DNA from 2 places in the Pseudoalteromonas maricaloris genome. Region 1 is predicted to be linked to the other one. Evidence: predicted binding sites of a transcription regulator. Region 1 holds the regulator's gene; the other holds the start of a gene.
What was found. The regulator sigma-54, encoded in region 1, starts transcription at its own class of promoters, with help from an activator protein. The targets are predictions, from matches to a motif close to GTTGGCACGNNNNTNGNNT.
Positions count from the first base shown of each region.

Region 1 (7,989 bases):
AAGGCTATCTTCAGCGCCATACCCAACTAACACGGTATAGCCTTGTAATGCCAATACCATGCCGATAAATAAACCAGACACCATGATAATCAACAATGATTGATGGCCAACCATGTAAAGTTGCTTAATCAACAGCGGCGTGCCTTTTCGGAAATTAGGTAAGCTACATAGCGCACCAAAAAGCATTGTTGTGGCACGGCCAAGTGCAGCAAAACGGCTGAGGGTTTTGTGGCCTAGTTTTTGTAAAAAGTCGACCATACTCACTCTCCTTGCAACAGCGCTTGCTGATAATCAGGCGCTTTAAAGTGGAATGGCACAGGCCCATCCGCAAGGCCCTGTAAGAACTGCTGCACTAATGGCGATTCATGTTCAAGCATCTGCTCAGGGGTTCCTGTACCAATCACACCTTGCTCAGCAATAATAACGACGTGATCGGCAATGCTCAGCACTTCAGTAACGTCATGAGTGACTATCAGCGACGATAATCCCAACACTTCATTAAGGGACTTAATCAAGCGAACTAGAACACCCATGGAGATAGGGTCCTGACCTGCAAACGGTTCATCGTACATAATTAATTCAGGATCAAGTGCGATAGAACGCGCTAAAGCCGCGCGTCTTGCCATACCGCCAGAGAGCTCTGCCGGCATTAAATCTTTTGCACCACGAAGACCAACCGCTTGAAGCTTCATTAGCACCACTAAACGGATTAGTTCTTCAGATAATTCGGTATGCTCGCGTAGAGGAAATGCCACATTGTCGAACACGCTCATATCGGTAAACAAAGCACCGCTTTGAAATAACATACTCATGCGCGTTCGAGCTTGATACAAAGCTGCTCGTGACATGTTAGGGATACTGTTTCCAGCAAAAAGAATATCACCGCTATCAGGCTTAAGCTGACCACCGATTAAACGCAGCATGGTGGTTTTACCAATACCACTCGGTCCCATTATTGCGGTAATTTTGCCCTTTGGTACAGAAAAGCTCATGTTTTTGTAGATGATCCTTTCACCCCGAGAGAAGGTTACATCCTTGATTTCTACAATTGACTGCGACAAGTCGCTCTCCAGATCCAGACTATATTCATCCAAGTATGATACTTTTTTTTCAAACAAGATGGAAAATCGTTTTGGTAAAATTTTGTAAGTAGTGAAATGTAACGGTTTGCTTATACTTTCCAGAGCGCTTTTGGTAGTATCTATCGAAATTTTAATCCTATTGGCTAGAGGTTCATGGTTTTATCGTTTGTTATTCTCATTCTTGGCTTTATTGCACTGGTTTGGAGTGCTGACCGCTTTGTTTTTGGTGCGGCCGCTCTTGCACGAAACTTTGGTGTGCCAACATTAATTGTTGGTTTAACTATCGTGGCCATGGGTTCTTCAGCACCAGAAATGATGGTTGCTGCGCAAGCCGCTCTTGCAGATAAAACAGACACCGCCGTAGGCAATGCCATAGGTTCTAACATCGCTAATATCTTACTCGTTTTGGGTCTCACTGCGTTATTAAGGCCACTCTCCGTAGGCTCTGGTATTTTGCGCCGCGAAATGCCGCTGTTAGTCATCGTTTCATTGGCTGCTTGGTATATCGTTAGTGATAACCACTTTAGTTTCGTAGAAGGTGTTTTGTTATTAGTCGGTTTCGCCGCTTTTCTTCTTGCACTTATCATTATCACCAAGCGTGGTGGTGGAGATAATGATGACCCATTTGTCAGTGAAGCCTGTGAAGAAGTGCCAAATAATATTCCAACTCAAAAAGCCGTTTTCTGGTTAATCGTGGGTATGATTTTACTGCCTATTAGCGCGGACTATCTCGTTGGCGCTGCGGTTGACATCGCCAAATATTTTGGCATGAGTGACCTGCTAATAGGATTAACCATTATCGCCGTTGGTACTAGTTTACCCGAGCTTGCGGCATGTGTTGCTGGCGTACTTAAAAAAGAAGACGATCTAGCGCTTGGCAATATTATTGGCTCGAACATCTTTAATATATTGGCAGTGCTATCTATTGCTGGGATTATCAACCCATCTGTCCTCGACGCCAATATTGCGTCACGTGATATCTTTATTATGCTTGGCGCGACACTGCTGCTTATCCTAATGAGCCTCAGCCTAACAGGTCAGCGCCGCATCAACCGCTTGGAAGGTGGCATACTTGTCGCTAGCTTCGTCGGTTATATTTACTACATCATTTAAGGAAGCCTTGTGACAACGAACCCATTTATTGATTCTGCAAATCAAGTTTTTGCTACCGAACTTGCAGCAATAGAAGAAGTGCAACAGTTTGTTGATCAACAATTTGTAAAAGCCTGTGAAATTATGTTTGGCTGCCAAGGTCGCATCATCGTGATTGGCATGGGTAAATCAGGCCACATTGGTAACAAAATCGCAGCGACACTCGCAAGTACTGGCAGCCCCGCATTTTTTGTTCATCCAGGTGAAGCAAGTCACGGCGACTTGGGTATGATCACCAAAGATGATGTGGTTTTGATGATCTCCAACTCAGGGGAAACCCAAGAGGTGATCTCAATCCTGCCTGTGATAAAGCGTTTAGGAGCCCCCGTTATTTCCATGACAGGCAACCCGAGCTCTACAATGGCTCGTAATGCGACGGTTCACCTTTGTGTTAAAGTATCAAAAGAAGCCTGCCCATTAGGACTTGCACCCACGGCTAGCACCACAGCTACACTAGTGATGGGTGATGCGCTCGCGGTTGCGCTACTTGAAGCCAGAGGCTTTACGGCTGATGATTTTGCGCTTTCTCATCCTGGCGGTAGTTTAGGAAGGCGTCTACTACTAACCGTTGCTGATGTCATGCATCAAGGGGATGCAATCCCTATGGTCAATAGTCATTGCACAGTTAAAGAAGCTTTATTTGAAATGTCAGCTAAAAGTTTAGGTATGACGGCAATCGTAGATGAAAGCTCGCAATTACAAGGTATTTTTACCGATGGTGACTTGCGGCGTATTATCGAACAAAAGGTCGATATTCATACCACCCCAATCACGCAAGTAATGACGGCTAAAAGTACGACGGCACGCGCCGATATGCTCGCAGCTGAGGTACTCAATATCATGGAAACCAAACGAATTAATGGCTTGATTGTGGTAAACGAAAACAACATACCGGTTGGCGCCTTGAATACGCAAGATTTACTTAGAGCGGGGGTGCTGTAATGCAATTTGAAGATTTATATCAGACGATTTCACCTGAAGCTTGGGAAAAAGCAAAACAAATCAAATTATTGATTTGCGATATTGATGGCGTATTCTCAGATGGACGTATATACCTTGGTAATAATGGAGAAGAACTGAAAGCATTTAATACCAAAGATGGGTTTGGTATTAAGGCCTTGATTGATAGTGGTATCGAAGTCGCCGTTATCACAGGTAGGCATTCACAAATAGTTCAGCAACGCATGACTAGTTTAAATGTAACTTATATTTACCAAGGCCAAGAAAACAAGTTAGTGGCATATGATGAACTGAAGACTAAGCTCAACCTTAGTGATGACGAAATTGCGTATATTGGTGATGATGGCCCAGATCTACCCGTAATGGAGCGAGTCGGTTTTGCCGTTGCCGTCAATGATGCACATCCTCTTGTTAAACATATCGCCCATTACACGACCTTGATGCCTGGTGGTTTTGGTGCCGTGAGAGAGTTGACTGATCTTCTAATGCTCAGCCAAAATCACTTATTGACTTCCAAAGGATCAAGTACATGACCGTATTACGTGTCATCTTACTCATTGTTTTCGCTTCTTTAATGGTATGGATGTGGTCGCCCATGTTTAATCCATCAGAGGCGGACTCAGCAAAAGAAGATGAACCGTTAGCTAAGCCCGATTATGTTGCAACCACGCTTCAGCAAACGACCTATAGTGAAAATGGCTTATTAAACTATCAGGTAACTGCTGATAAGATGGAGTTGTATCAAGATCTTGGCTTTAGTCACTTTGAAAAGCCTATTTTCACCTTATATAACGGTGAGCAGAATTGGCAAATAAGTGCATTAGAAGCAACACTGTACGAAAACAATACCTTGATATTAGAAGGCAATGTACTGGCAAAGAATTTAACGCCTAACGCCATGATCACCAATATCAATGCCGATAATGTAAGAGTTGAAATTAAGCAAAAATTGATGAAATCGGAACACCCTGTCGTTATCACCGGTCCTAGTCTTAGGATCACGGGTAAAGGGCTGCATGCGGATCTACAAAAGCAAGTGATCGAACTCATCAACCACACAAAGACAATTTATTATGACCAGTAAAATCATTAACAAACTAGTTTTCATCGGCTTGCTTGCAAGTTCTACTTTAGCAAATGCTGCAGAACAAAATGAAGTCATTATTGATGCTGGCCGTCAGCAAGCTCAACTGCAAAGCAACATCGGTATTTTTGAACAGAATGTTGTTATTATTCATGGCAACAGAAAAATAAATGCCGATCGCCTAGAAGTCCACCGCCGCGCGGAGCTTGGTACTAACAAGCAACTGCTTGTTGCAACTGGCAGCCCAGCTATTTTCAGCGAACGTCAACCTGATGGTAATTTGCTAGAAGCCAAAGCAAACGAAATTCGTTACGACGTTGCGAAAGGCACCTTAGTCATTTCTGGCGATGCGGAAATCAATCAAACTGGGCAAAAAATCAATGCGCAAGTCATCACCTATGACATTGAAAAGCAATTGATCAGTGCTGAGCGCTCAGACCAAGAAGATTCTCGGGTAAGAACCATCCTTGTTCCTGTTGATGACAAAAAAAACGCAAAAGATAAAAAAGCGCAGGAAGAAGGTAACAATTAATGAGCGAGCTCAAAGCAACTGGTCTAGCAAAGAGTTATAAAGGTCGTGAAGTCGTCAAAAATGTTGGCTTAAGTGTTAAGGCTGGCAGCATTGTAGGCTTATTAGGACCAAATGGTGCAGGTAAAACCACTACGTTCTACATGATTGTAGGGTTAGTACCAAGCGACAAAGGTTTTATTCAGATTGATGATGAAGATATCACTTTGCTACCGATGCACAGCCGCGCGCGACTTGGTATTGGCTATCTACCGCAAGAGTCTTCAATCTTTAGAAAACTCACGGTCTATCAAAATTTGATGGCGATTTTAGAAACTCGAAAAGACTTATCTAAAGTTGAGAGAGAAGCTGAACTCAATGAGTTACTGGATGAGTTTAATATTCAACACATCCGTGACTCACAGGGCATGGCATTATCGGGAGGCGAAAGAAGACGCGTAGAGATTGCTCGCGCTTTAGCCGCTAATCCTAAGTTTATCCTGTTAGATGAACCTTTTGCTGGTGTTGATCCTATTTCGGTGTTAGATATAAAGACAATCATAGAGCACCTAAAAAACCGCGGTATCGGTGTGCTAATCACCGATCATAACGTTAGAGAAACACTGGACGTATGTGAAAAAGCCTACATCGTTTCACATGGTGAGTTAATCGCTGCAGGCACGCCAGAACATGTTTTGGCAGATCAAACCGTAAGAGATGTCTACCTAGGCGAACAATTCAAGCTATAGTTAAGACGTAGTATTAATAACTGTTAAAAAGGATTGTTAGAGATACATGAGGCAATCATTACAGCTGCGCATGGGGCAGCAACTTACAATGACTCCACAACTGCAACAAGCCATTCGCTTGCTGCAGCTTAGTACATTGGATCTGCAACAAGAAATACAAGAAGCATTAGACAGCAATCCATTGTTGGAAGTGGAAGAAGGTGATAATACTGACGGCGAAAACGCTGACCAACACAGCCAAGAAAAAAGTAGTGCTGACGACAATCAAGATTCAAGCGATGAAGCGCAGGTTAGTGACTATGAAATAGACTCAGATACCGCCATGAGCAAAGACACTGTCAGTGATGACCTTGCCATGGATGTCACTTGGGATGAATATATGAGCGCAGCACCCGCTGCAAGTTCAGGCCCACTTCCTGATGACGATAATGTTTATCAAGGGGAAACCTCTGAATCTCTCCACGACTATCTCATGTGGCAACTTGAGCTGACACCATTTAGTCCAACAGATAGAGCGATTGCGATTGCGATTATTGAAGCGGTCGACCTGTCAGGCATTTTAACACTGTCTTGCGAAGACATTTTAGAAAGCATTAATGACGAGAGTAGCGAAGAGCCTATTGAGCTGGATGAAGTCGAAGCCGTGCTCAAACGTATTCAACTTTTCGATCCTGTCGGTATCGCAGCGCGTAGTTTACAAGAATGCTTGTGTATTCAGCTAAATCAGTTCGCTCCGGATACGCCATGGATTGCCGAAACAAAAATGATTCTGACAGAGCATATCGACTTGCTTGCCAGCCGTGACTATCGAACTTTGGCAAAGAAAACGCGCCTTAAAGAAGCCGATCTCAAAGAGGTCATGACGTTAATTCATAGCCTTAACCCAAAACCAGCGGCAAGCATTATTCATGAAGAGCCTGAATATGTGATCCCTGACGTATCGGTGAAAAAAGTAAAAGGTCGTTGGGTCGTAGAGCTAAATCCTGATGCTATGCCTAAAATAAGAGTAAACGACCATTACGCTGCGATGTCTAGAACAGCGAAATCCAGTACGGATAGTCAGTTTATTCGCTCACATTTACAAGAAGCAAAGTGGTTTATTAAAAGCTTAGAAAGCCGAAATGATACATTATTAAAAGTTACCAATTGCATTGTGCAACAACAACAGGCATTCTTTGAACATGGCCCCGAAGCAATGCGCCCTATGGTGCTAAATGATGTTGCTGAAATGGTTGAGATGCATGAGTCCACAATTTCCCGTGTGACAACACAAAAATACATGCATACACCTCGGGGAATATTTGAGCTGAAGTATTTCTTCTCTAGCCATGTAAGTACAGAAAATGGAGGTGAGTGCTCCTCTACAGCAATTAGAGCACTTATCAAAAAGCTGATAGCTGCAGAAAATACCGCTAAGCCATTGAGTGACAGCAAAATTGCAGATATTTTAGCTGAGCAAGGAATTAAGGTAGCGAGACGCACGATTGCAAAATATCGTGAATCCCTAGCCATTCCACCGTCAAATCAGCGTAAAAGCTTGATATAAGACGTAAAACCCAAGAAGGAAAAATGCTTATGCAACTAAATCTAACTGGTCGCCATGTAGAAATTACTGACTCATTAAGAGACTATGTCACCAACAAGTTTGCGAAGCTAGAAAGGCACTTTGATCATATCAATAACGTGCATGTGATCCTTGATGTCGAGAAACTAGTACAAAAAGCAGAAGCAACATTACACGTAAACGGCGGCGAGCTATTTGCATCAACAGAGCATCAAGATATGTATGCCGCAATTGATGGCCTTATCGACAAGCTAGATCGTCAAGTTATTAAACACAAAGAGAAGCTCACTCGACACTAAGATGAAATTAAGTGAATTAGTGAACAAGGACTGCAGTAAAGCTGCGGTCCTTTTTAATAGCAAAAAACGTATTTTAGAATACATCAGCGAACTGGCTCATAGCCAAATTCCAAATACCAGTCAGCATGCTATCTTGGACGCTTTAATGGCGCGAGAGAAATTAGGCAGCACAGGGATCGGTAAAGGCATTGCCATTCCCCATGGTCGACTTGAAGGTTTGGATAAAATCCTTGCAATGGTGCTTGTCAGCGAGCAAGGGATCCAGTTTGAAGCCATAGATAAGCAGCCTGTCGATATTTTTGTCGCGTTCATCGTACCCGAAGGTGATAATCAACAGCACCTGAAGACCTTAGCGGCGATTGCTGATACACTCAAAGACAAGTCTTTTTGCAAAATGCTTAGACAAGCAAAAAGTGACGATGAGTTATATGCAGTGATCCAAGGTGAACTTGATGAGTGATGAAGAAAAAGGACTCGAGCTTATCATTATCAGTGGCCGCTCAGGCTCTGGTAAATCTGTAGCGCTTCGAGTATTGGAAGACTTAGGCTACTATTGTGTAGATAACATTCCGGTCAATTTGCTGCCGTCTT
Region 1 is NZ_CP024625.1:3,675,476-3,683,464, forward strand. Features, by position in the region: gene mlaE (lipid asymmetry maintenance ABC transporter permease subunit MlaE) at 1-258, opposite strand, end outside; gene CTT31_RS16335 (ATP-binding cassette domain-containing protein) at 261-1,061, opposite strand; gene CTT31_RS16340 (calcium/sodium antiporter) at 1,236-2,195, shown strand; gene CTT31_RS16345 (KpsF/GutQ family sugar-phosphate isomerase) at 2,205-3,176, shown strand; gene kdsC (3-deoxy-manno-octulosonate-8-phosphatase KdsC) at 3,176-3,727, shown strand; gene lptC (LPS export ABC transporter periplasmic protein LptC) at 3,724-4,278, shown strand; gene lptA (lipopolysaccharide transport periplasmic protein LptA) at 4,268-4,810, shown strand; gene lptB (LPS export ABC transporter ATP-binding protein) at 4,810-5,535, shown strand; gene CTT31_RS16370 (RNA polymerase factor sigma-54) at 5,582-7,081, shown strand; gene hpf (ribosome hibernation promoting factor) at 7,111-7,398, shown strand; gene ptsN (PTS IIA-like nitrogen regulatory protein PtsN) at 7,400-7,858, shown strand; gene rapZ (RNase adapter RapZ) at 7,851-7,989, shown strand, end outside.

Region 2 (7,989 bases), 830 kb from region 1:
TGTAATGTATCTGCAATTTGATCCGTAACTGGGTGACTAGAATCATGGCCATTTGACTGTGGTTTTGCTGTGTTACTTGTCTGTGTTTGGTTTGCTTGGTTACTCATAAACTACTCCTTATTCGTTTAGTTCACTGTATTCGTTGCAAACCCTTTGCCAACTTAAAAATTTAGTAATATCAGTCTATTACCTTTGTCTCATGTTTTGTGTCGGTAGATGCGATACGAAGAGTGTAAATGTTACATAGCAGAACCTACAGGGTGTGGAGTTTAAAAAAGTGACAGATTTCATTTCTAGTAGTGAATGGCAAATATTACATCTAGAGGTTTTCTATCTTTAAGTTCTGTTTTCTACAAATAAAGGAATAGCGAGAATGCACTCACATTATTCAATATGGGAGCCATACGCTGAAAACAAAAAAGGCGCTACCAAGTGGTAGCGCCAAAACCAGACTCTTGTGAAAGAGCCAGGACTGAGTCAAAGGGGAAATAATTGGGAGGCTATAGAGCCAAAACTACTGTTTAAAATTGATACTCGATCGAGACTGCTGCTACGTCCATATCTGGGTCGATATCGTCCTCAAGTTCGTAGCGCGTATATTCTAAACGCATGTTAATGTTTTCGTTTAGGTGGAACTCTACACCAGCACCATAAAGCCAGTCGCCACCTTCAAGGTTAGATGAAACACGACCTACAGCTGGAATATCAGCATAGATATCTGCATAGATATCTGCATCCCATTCAAGCCAACCACCTTTTGCGTAAACTGAAAAGTATTCGTTTAATGGGGCTGAGAGACGTGTAGATAAAGAAATACCGTCGATTTCAGCAGAGTTGTCAATGTCACTTGCTTCGTCGAAGTTTTCATAGGCAAGTTCAAAGCTCCAATATGGATTGATTTTTGTACCTACATACGCTTTTAACATAGACGAGTCATCGTCGAACGAGGTGTCGTTCTCACGATCTTCCCACTGAAAAGAGTATTGGCCGTAACCGATACCTGTATAAATTTTATAATCTTCTAGTCCAAAATCAGACTCCGCGTGAGCAGCGGTAGATGCAAGACCTAGAGAAGCTAGTAGCGCAGCGGCAATAGTTAATTGTTTCATCTTTACTCCTTAAATCAATATAAATATGGGAGGGGGGAGTGCCCCCTCAAATCAAAACTGCTTATGATTTTTTAGTAACGCGAAGGTTATCTTTTACATCTTTAACGTCATTGGCGTTTTTCGCGATTTGCACAGCAAGTTTGCGCTCAGCTTCGCTACCAACATGGCCGTTTAGTGTTACGACTAAACCTTCCACATCAACATCGATGTCAGTACCATCTACATCTGTGTCAAACAGGTAGCGAGACTTAATTACTGTTGCGATTTTTGCGTCAGTAAAGCCGCTATCGCTTTCGTAGTTACGCTCTTTTTTGCGTTCATCTGACATATCAACGATAGTCAGGTCGTTTTTCACTTCTTTTACGCCATCGATACCTAGTACCAGTTCTTCAGCTAGCTTTTTGTCTACTGAGTGTTCAACTTTACCAGTTAGCACTACAACGCCATTTTTCACATCTGTGTTAATGTCAAAGTTGTTCAGCTCACCGTTGAAAAGTAGCGTTGCTTCTGCTTTACCGTCTATCCAAGCATCGCTTGCTTCTTTTTCCCAAGAATTATCAGCAGCAAAAGCTGAAGCAGTAGTAAGTGAAGATACAAGTACAGTTGCAATTAATGTCTTTTTCATAATTAAACTCCTTTAATTTCGTAGTCGAATTACCTATTGCAGCTGTTGTGCCATGTTGTAAGTTACTGAATTTTATGTGTTTTTATTTTATTGGTAAGTTTTAAGGAAGAATTTACCGAGAAAATGTTTACATTACTTTGTAATAATTACCTTTTTCATGAATGGCTAATTAATATCAGTAGGAATGATTACTGCATTCGATCGTTGTTGCGTACTTATATAGGAGTTAGTAATTATGAATTTAGAAAAGTTTTGGACGTTAATTAATGATAAGTTAATCTCTTGGCTTGAATCCGGTGTGCAGTTACTACCGAATATGATCCTAGCCTTAATGATACTAATATTCTTTACAGCGCTGGCTAAAATGTCATCTATTTGGTTTTCTAAAGCGATTAAAAAAGCAATAAAGACAGAACAAGTTGCTTCTCTTATTAGTTCCATATTTAAAGTCTCTATTATTGCCATTGGGATTTTCTTCGCTTTAGATATAGTAAAACTATCAGGTGCCGTAATGTCATTGTTGGCTGGGGCGGGGATCATTGGCCTTGCTATTGGCTTTGCATTCCAAGACATGACTGAGAACCTCATCGCTGGATTTGTGATGGGAGTCAGAAAGCCCTTTATGGTCGGTGACATTATCAGAACCAAGGATTGCTTTGGCACGGTAAGCAAAATCAATTTGAGAAATACTTTGGTGGAAAATTTTTATGGCCAGCTGTCTTATATTCCCAACAAAATTCTCTTTAAGAATGAGTTACAAAACTACACCAAGCTTGGTAAGCGAAGAATAGAAGTACCAGTTGGTATCTCATATGCGGATGACCCAGAACAAGCCCGCGAGGTGATTGTTGAGGCCATTAATAAGCTTGATTTCGTAGTAAACCAAAAAGAAACGGATGTCTATGCTGAGTCTTTTGGTGATAGTTCTATCAATCTATTAGTGTGGTTTTGGATAGACTACCCAGCGGATCCCGGCTTTATGGTGGTCAGGCACCAAGCAATTTGTACAATTAGCCGTGTTTTAGCTGATAACGATATCTTAATTCCTTTCCCTATTAGGACGATGGATTTCAATGCAAAAGGCAGTACGACCTTAAGTGCGCAATTATCACAGGAATAATTTACATCTAGTTTGTAATATTTTCACCGCTCTGAAAGTTCTTATATTAAAAATCCTTGTAAAATAATGGTTTATAATTTGGCATTTAATCTGCATTAACGAAAAGGACAGAAATAATATTTGCAAAATGCACTTATTAAATATTTAAGCGAAAGGAGTTATTTATGGCAGATTCAAATTACGACATGGAGCCGGTAAAAGAGCTCATTAAAGTATTAAATGGTGGTGTAGATTTTTACACCGAAGCTAAGAAGAAGCTAGATAATATCGAATTAAACCGCGTATTTGACCAAATGATTGTAGATAAAGCGCAAGCAATCTCGGATCTACAACCATTTGTTCTTATCGACGAGGGTGAAATAGAGACTGATTCAGCACTTAGCATCGACATTCGTGAATCGTACACCAAGTTGGTTAGTATGGTGAGCACCGACAAAGAGCACACCTATATTTCTCAGCTAGAAGAAGTGGAAGACAAAGTGTTGAGCAAGCTTGATAAAGCGCTAAGCAAAGATCTTCCACCTAAATGCAAGAGTGTATTACTGCAAATCCAAACCAGAATGCAAGCTTGTCACGATCAAATGAAGCAGTTGCAAGAGCTAACTGCCTAAGGAGAATGTTATGTTGAGTTGGGCTGTAATGTTTTTATTCCTAGCACTTGTCGCAGCCGTGTTAGGTTTCACCGGAATCGCGGGCGCTGCGGCAGGTATGGCGAAAATTCTATTCTTTGTGTTTATCGCCTTTATGATTATTTCGTTTATTTTTGGCAAAGCACGAGCTCCCAGGTAAAAGGGATTTAACGTACTAAAACGGTTTTAGGAGATAGATTATGAAATCAGCAATTACATTAGCGAAAGCATTTGGTTTTGTTTCAATTTTAGCACTTTTTGGCTGTAGTGAAGGCCCAGCGGAAGATGCGGGTGAGCGTTTCGATGAAACGGTTCAGGAAGTGGAAAACAGTGTAGAAGATGCCTGTGAAGATGTAAAAGAGAACCTGAACGCTGAAAACGAAGAGTGTTAAGTAGAAACAATTTCGACGTGGAATGTAAGAGGAGAAGCTGATAAAAGCTTCTCCTCTTTTTTGTAATAGGTTTAAAAATCAATACTCTAAAAAGGTGAGACATAGTAAAGAAATATGATGCACATCAAGACCACGCTGCTTAATCTGCAATTAATATTGTAATCTACGAACTTTGAGTAATACTTTATTTCTATGTTTACTCAATAAAAATCAGATTATGCTAAATAGGGTTTCAGTTAAAAGCAGATTGTTGTCGCTTTCGGGCATACCTGCGGTGTTTTTTATTCTTGCAACCATCTTCACAATCGGAACATTATCAAACCTTATCAATTACATTGACCGTATTTATGACGACAGAGTTGTACCGCTTAGACAAATAAAAGTGGTGTCAGATAACTATGCGGTGGTTATTGTGGATACGTTTCACAAGTTACGAGGCCATCAACTATCCAATGGTGCTGCGTTAAAGCAAATCGACGAAGCTAAGAAAATTGCGGAAAAAGAATGGCGACAATATTTATCGACCGATTTGACAAATGAAGAACGGGAACTTGTCAAACAGGTTGAGGCTGCAGAGCTTACCGTTAAACAGTTGTTGGCTAATTACACCAGCAGAGTAAATGCCAATACATTTGAGGAAATTCCCTACGATAAATTTGTCCATGACCTTTACTCCGTATTTGACCCATTAAGTGAAAGTTATTCTGCGTTGATTGAATTACAGCTTGCCGAAGCAAGCTCTCTGAGAGATAAAGGTCGCTCAGAAGCCAGTGCGACAAAAACGGCGATGATTATCTCTTCTGTTGTTATTGTGATCGTAATGGTACTAATTGGCATGTTGATATTTAGGTCAATTAATGAACCGCTCAGCCGCTTACGTATGCGTATTGGTAATATTGCAAGGGATGCAGATTTAACACAACGAGTAGTTGTTGAGGGGCAAGATGAGTTAAGCCAGATAGGGAATGACTTCAATACCATGGTGTCTAGCTTACATGAGCTAGTTACCAATCTAGTCACAATCGTGAATAGCCTTTCTTCGACCTCTAACGAGTTGAATGGTATCAGTCAATCGATTGCGGGTACTTCACAAGAGCAAGAGCAGCAAACAGTGATGATTGCAACTGCAGCAACAGAAATGAGCAGTGCGATACAAGAAGTGGCACATAATGCGATGAATACCGCGAACAAAGCTGAGATGTCCGGTAAGCTTGCGAAACAAGGAATGGATGTTATTTCGCAAAATATTCAGGCCATTGAGCGCCTTGCTAGTGAAGTAGGAGATAATGCGCAGCTAATTAAAGCGTTGAACGATCAGTCTAATGAAATCAACCAAGTGGTGTTAATGATCCAAGGTGTGGCTGAGCAAACAAACCTTTTGGCGTTAAACGCTGCAATAGAAGCTGCGAGAGCTGGGGAATCAGGCCGAGGTTTTGCGGTTGTTGCCGACGAAGTCAGGCAATTGGCACATAATACGCAAAAAGCCACGGAATCTATCCGAGATATGATCAGTAAGTTACAGGGCATGGCACAAAACGCAGTATCGTCGATGGAGAACGCGCAATCAAGTGCTGCTGCGGGGGTAGATAGGGCCAATGAGTCAGCTCAAATAATGACCGATATTGATAAGGCGGTGGATGAAATCGTTGGTATGAATATTCAGGTTTCAACGGCGACAGAAGAACAAACAACGGTGGTTGCGGAAATCAGTGAAAATATTAATGATTTCAGTAGCAGCATTTCTGAAATTACCCGAAATGCGCAAAGTAATGCCGATGTAAGTAACGACTTAGAAGCGTTGGCCGAGCAGCTAAATAGCCAAGTGCTAGTGTTTAAAGTTTAATGGTACCCATTTGGTAATTAACTTGAGATGTTCTGCTCTAAAGCTAGAAAACACGGTTAAGCTGCTTGATATGGGATAGGAAAGAGCGGGTTTCTAGTCAGAAGCCCGCACTATATTTTAGGCATTTTTCTGTGGCGGCTAAGTTTTAAAGGAATTGTTAACCCTATCACGCCACAGCATTTGCATAGTGCTTTACGTTAAAACAGATATTCCATACTTAAATTGTATGCTCTAGGCTCGCTGTACTTTTTCGGCACGAAACCGTATGTATCGTAATAGCTTTCATCTGTGAGATTACTGATATTCAGTTTAACGCTCAGCTGGCTAGAGAATTGATATTTGACGTGCGCATTTAGCAAAAGCTGGCTATCTTGCTCTGCGCGCACTGCGCCCCGACGACCACCTGCTGGAAGTCCAAGGTCAACACCCGGGACGTTTAAAATATCGACTTTTCTGTCCGTATCCCAAGTTGCATTTAGGCCTAAACGCCAAGCCCCATAAGTATACCTGGTGCTTGCATTGAGCGTTTGTCTTGGCGCATACAAATTAATATCTTCGCCATGCTCATCGACAACATCAAAATCACTGTACCCAAGGTTTACTTGCCAATCATCTGTCAGCTTTGCTTCTAATTCAACTTCAAATCCATCGGCTTCAGCACCATCAACAGGTCGATACCTAGCAGGTCTTTCGTCTGCATATTCGGGAATAACAACACCGAAGTCCTCTTTTAAACTATCAAAGTAAGCGACGTTTAGACGTAGTTTGTCATCCCAAAGTGTGGTTTTGATGCCGACTTCTAAGTTCTGGGCGGTGATTGGTGCTAATTGATTTAAATTGGCATCCACTTTATCCAGTTGCGGCTCATAAGCATCGGTATAACTTGCATACGTGCTGATCTGGTCATTGAGATCATAAACCAGTCCCAAGTATAAGCTCTCACCGGTTTCTTCACCTTTATCGCTTGAGAACCCGCTCCAAGCAAAGTCACGCTCATTGGTACGTTCATAATCAAAAAATTTGACACCAAGAATGGCGTGAAGGGCATCCGTTAACGTTAACTTACTGCTAAGGGCAATGCTCTGTTCTTTCGTCGTTTTGTCCCAATAGCCAATGAATTGCTTATCTGTCGCGGTTAAATGAGCGGCCGGATGAAGGTTATTAATCGATTGAAGTGGATAAAATATTGTTCTCGCGTTTTCATCGAGTTCTTCGAAGCGATCGTCAGTGGACTCAAAATCTGCATTTAAATAGGTGATATTTACCTGATGTGCGCGGTCAAATAATTCAAACCGACCAACCAGTCCCAAAATGAAATTAGTCCCATCAACTGTTTCAATCCAGCGTCTGTCACCGCCTTGAAGGCCAAGGCCTGTTTCTTTGTCTGGGTTTCCACTAAAGTAGGTTAAAGTAATGTCAGCTTCTGTTTTGCTGTATTGTGCGCCAAAGTTAAGCTCCCAATCTAAATTGATTTGGTGAGATAATTTTAAATGGTAACTTTGGTGGGTATTGCCGTTGTAACTGTCTGGTGAAGATAAATTTGTTTTCTTGTCTATTTCAACGGAACTACCATCAGAGTAAAAAATTGGTAATCCCCAGGGTGATAGTGTCAGTTCATTGTCTTGGTAATGAACACTAAACGAGGCTTCGGTATCTTCGGAGAAATAATGATGCAATTGGGTGTATGCAACGATCTTATTACTATTTTCTTTGTCGACAAAGCTATCTCTTTCCTCATAGGCAAGAATAACTCGTCCGGCCAATGCTTCATCTTTCGTTAGGGAGCCTGTTGCATCTATGTGTGTACGCACTTTATTCCAAGAGCCAATCTCGGCACCAACTTCAACAAATCCACCTCGGTCTGGTTGTTTTGTGATGACATTTAATGTTGCCGATGGTTGTCCTGCACCCGCCATTAACCCCGCAGCGCCCCGAAGAACCTCTACTCTGTCATAGACAATAGTGTCTAAGCGACTCTCTTGTGGTCCAGCAATTGAGGTCGGTAAGCCATCTTTAACCAATGCATTGACGAGATACCCACGAGAAGTAAACTCAGTATTATCACCCGCTCCAAATTTGTATCTTGAGATGCCTGTTGCCTGTACCATGATGTCCTCAAGATCATTCAGTTCGAAGTCTTCTATGTAATCGTGGCTTAACACGGTAACAGACTGGGGGGTTTCTTTAATGGTAAGGTCAAGTCCTGTGGGACCCGAGTTACGCTTGATTGGCTTGCCTACAACACTGATCCGTTCAATATTGTCGCGCTCG
Region 2 is NZ_CP024625.1:2,845,875-2,853,863, reverse strand. Features, by position in the region: gene CTT31_RS12565 (hypothetical protein) at 1-107, opposite strand, end outside; gene CTT31_RS12560 (outer membrane beta-barrel protein) at 522-1,109, opposite strand; gene CTT31_RS12555 (BON domain-containing protein) at 1,171-1,734, opposite strand; gene CTT31_RS12550 (mechanosensitive ion channel family protein) at 1,970-2,854, shown strand; gene CTT31_RS12545 (PA2169 family four-helix-bundle protein) at 3,019-3,465, shown strand; gene CTT31_RS12540 (DUF1328 domain-containing protein) at 3,476-3,643, shown strand; gene CTT31_RS12535 (hypothetical protein) at 3,684-3,875, shown strand; gene CTT31_RS12530 (methyl-accepting chemotaxis protein) at 4,093-5,718, shown strand; gene CTT31_RS12525 (TonB-dependent siderophore receptor) at 5,916-7,989, opposite strand, start outside.
Region 2: the regulator sigma-54 is predicted to act here: its motif matches at 2,932-2,950, upstream of CTT31_RS12545 (PA2169 family four-helix-bundle protein).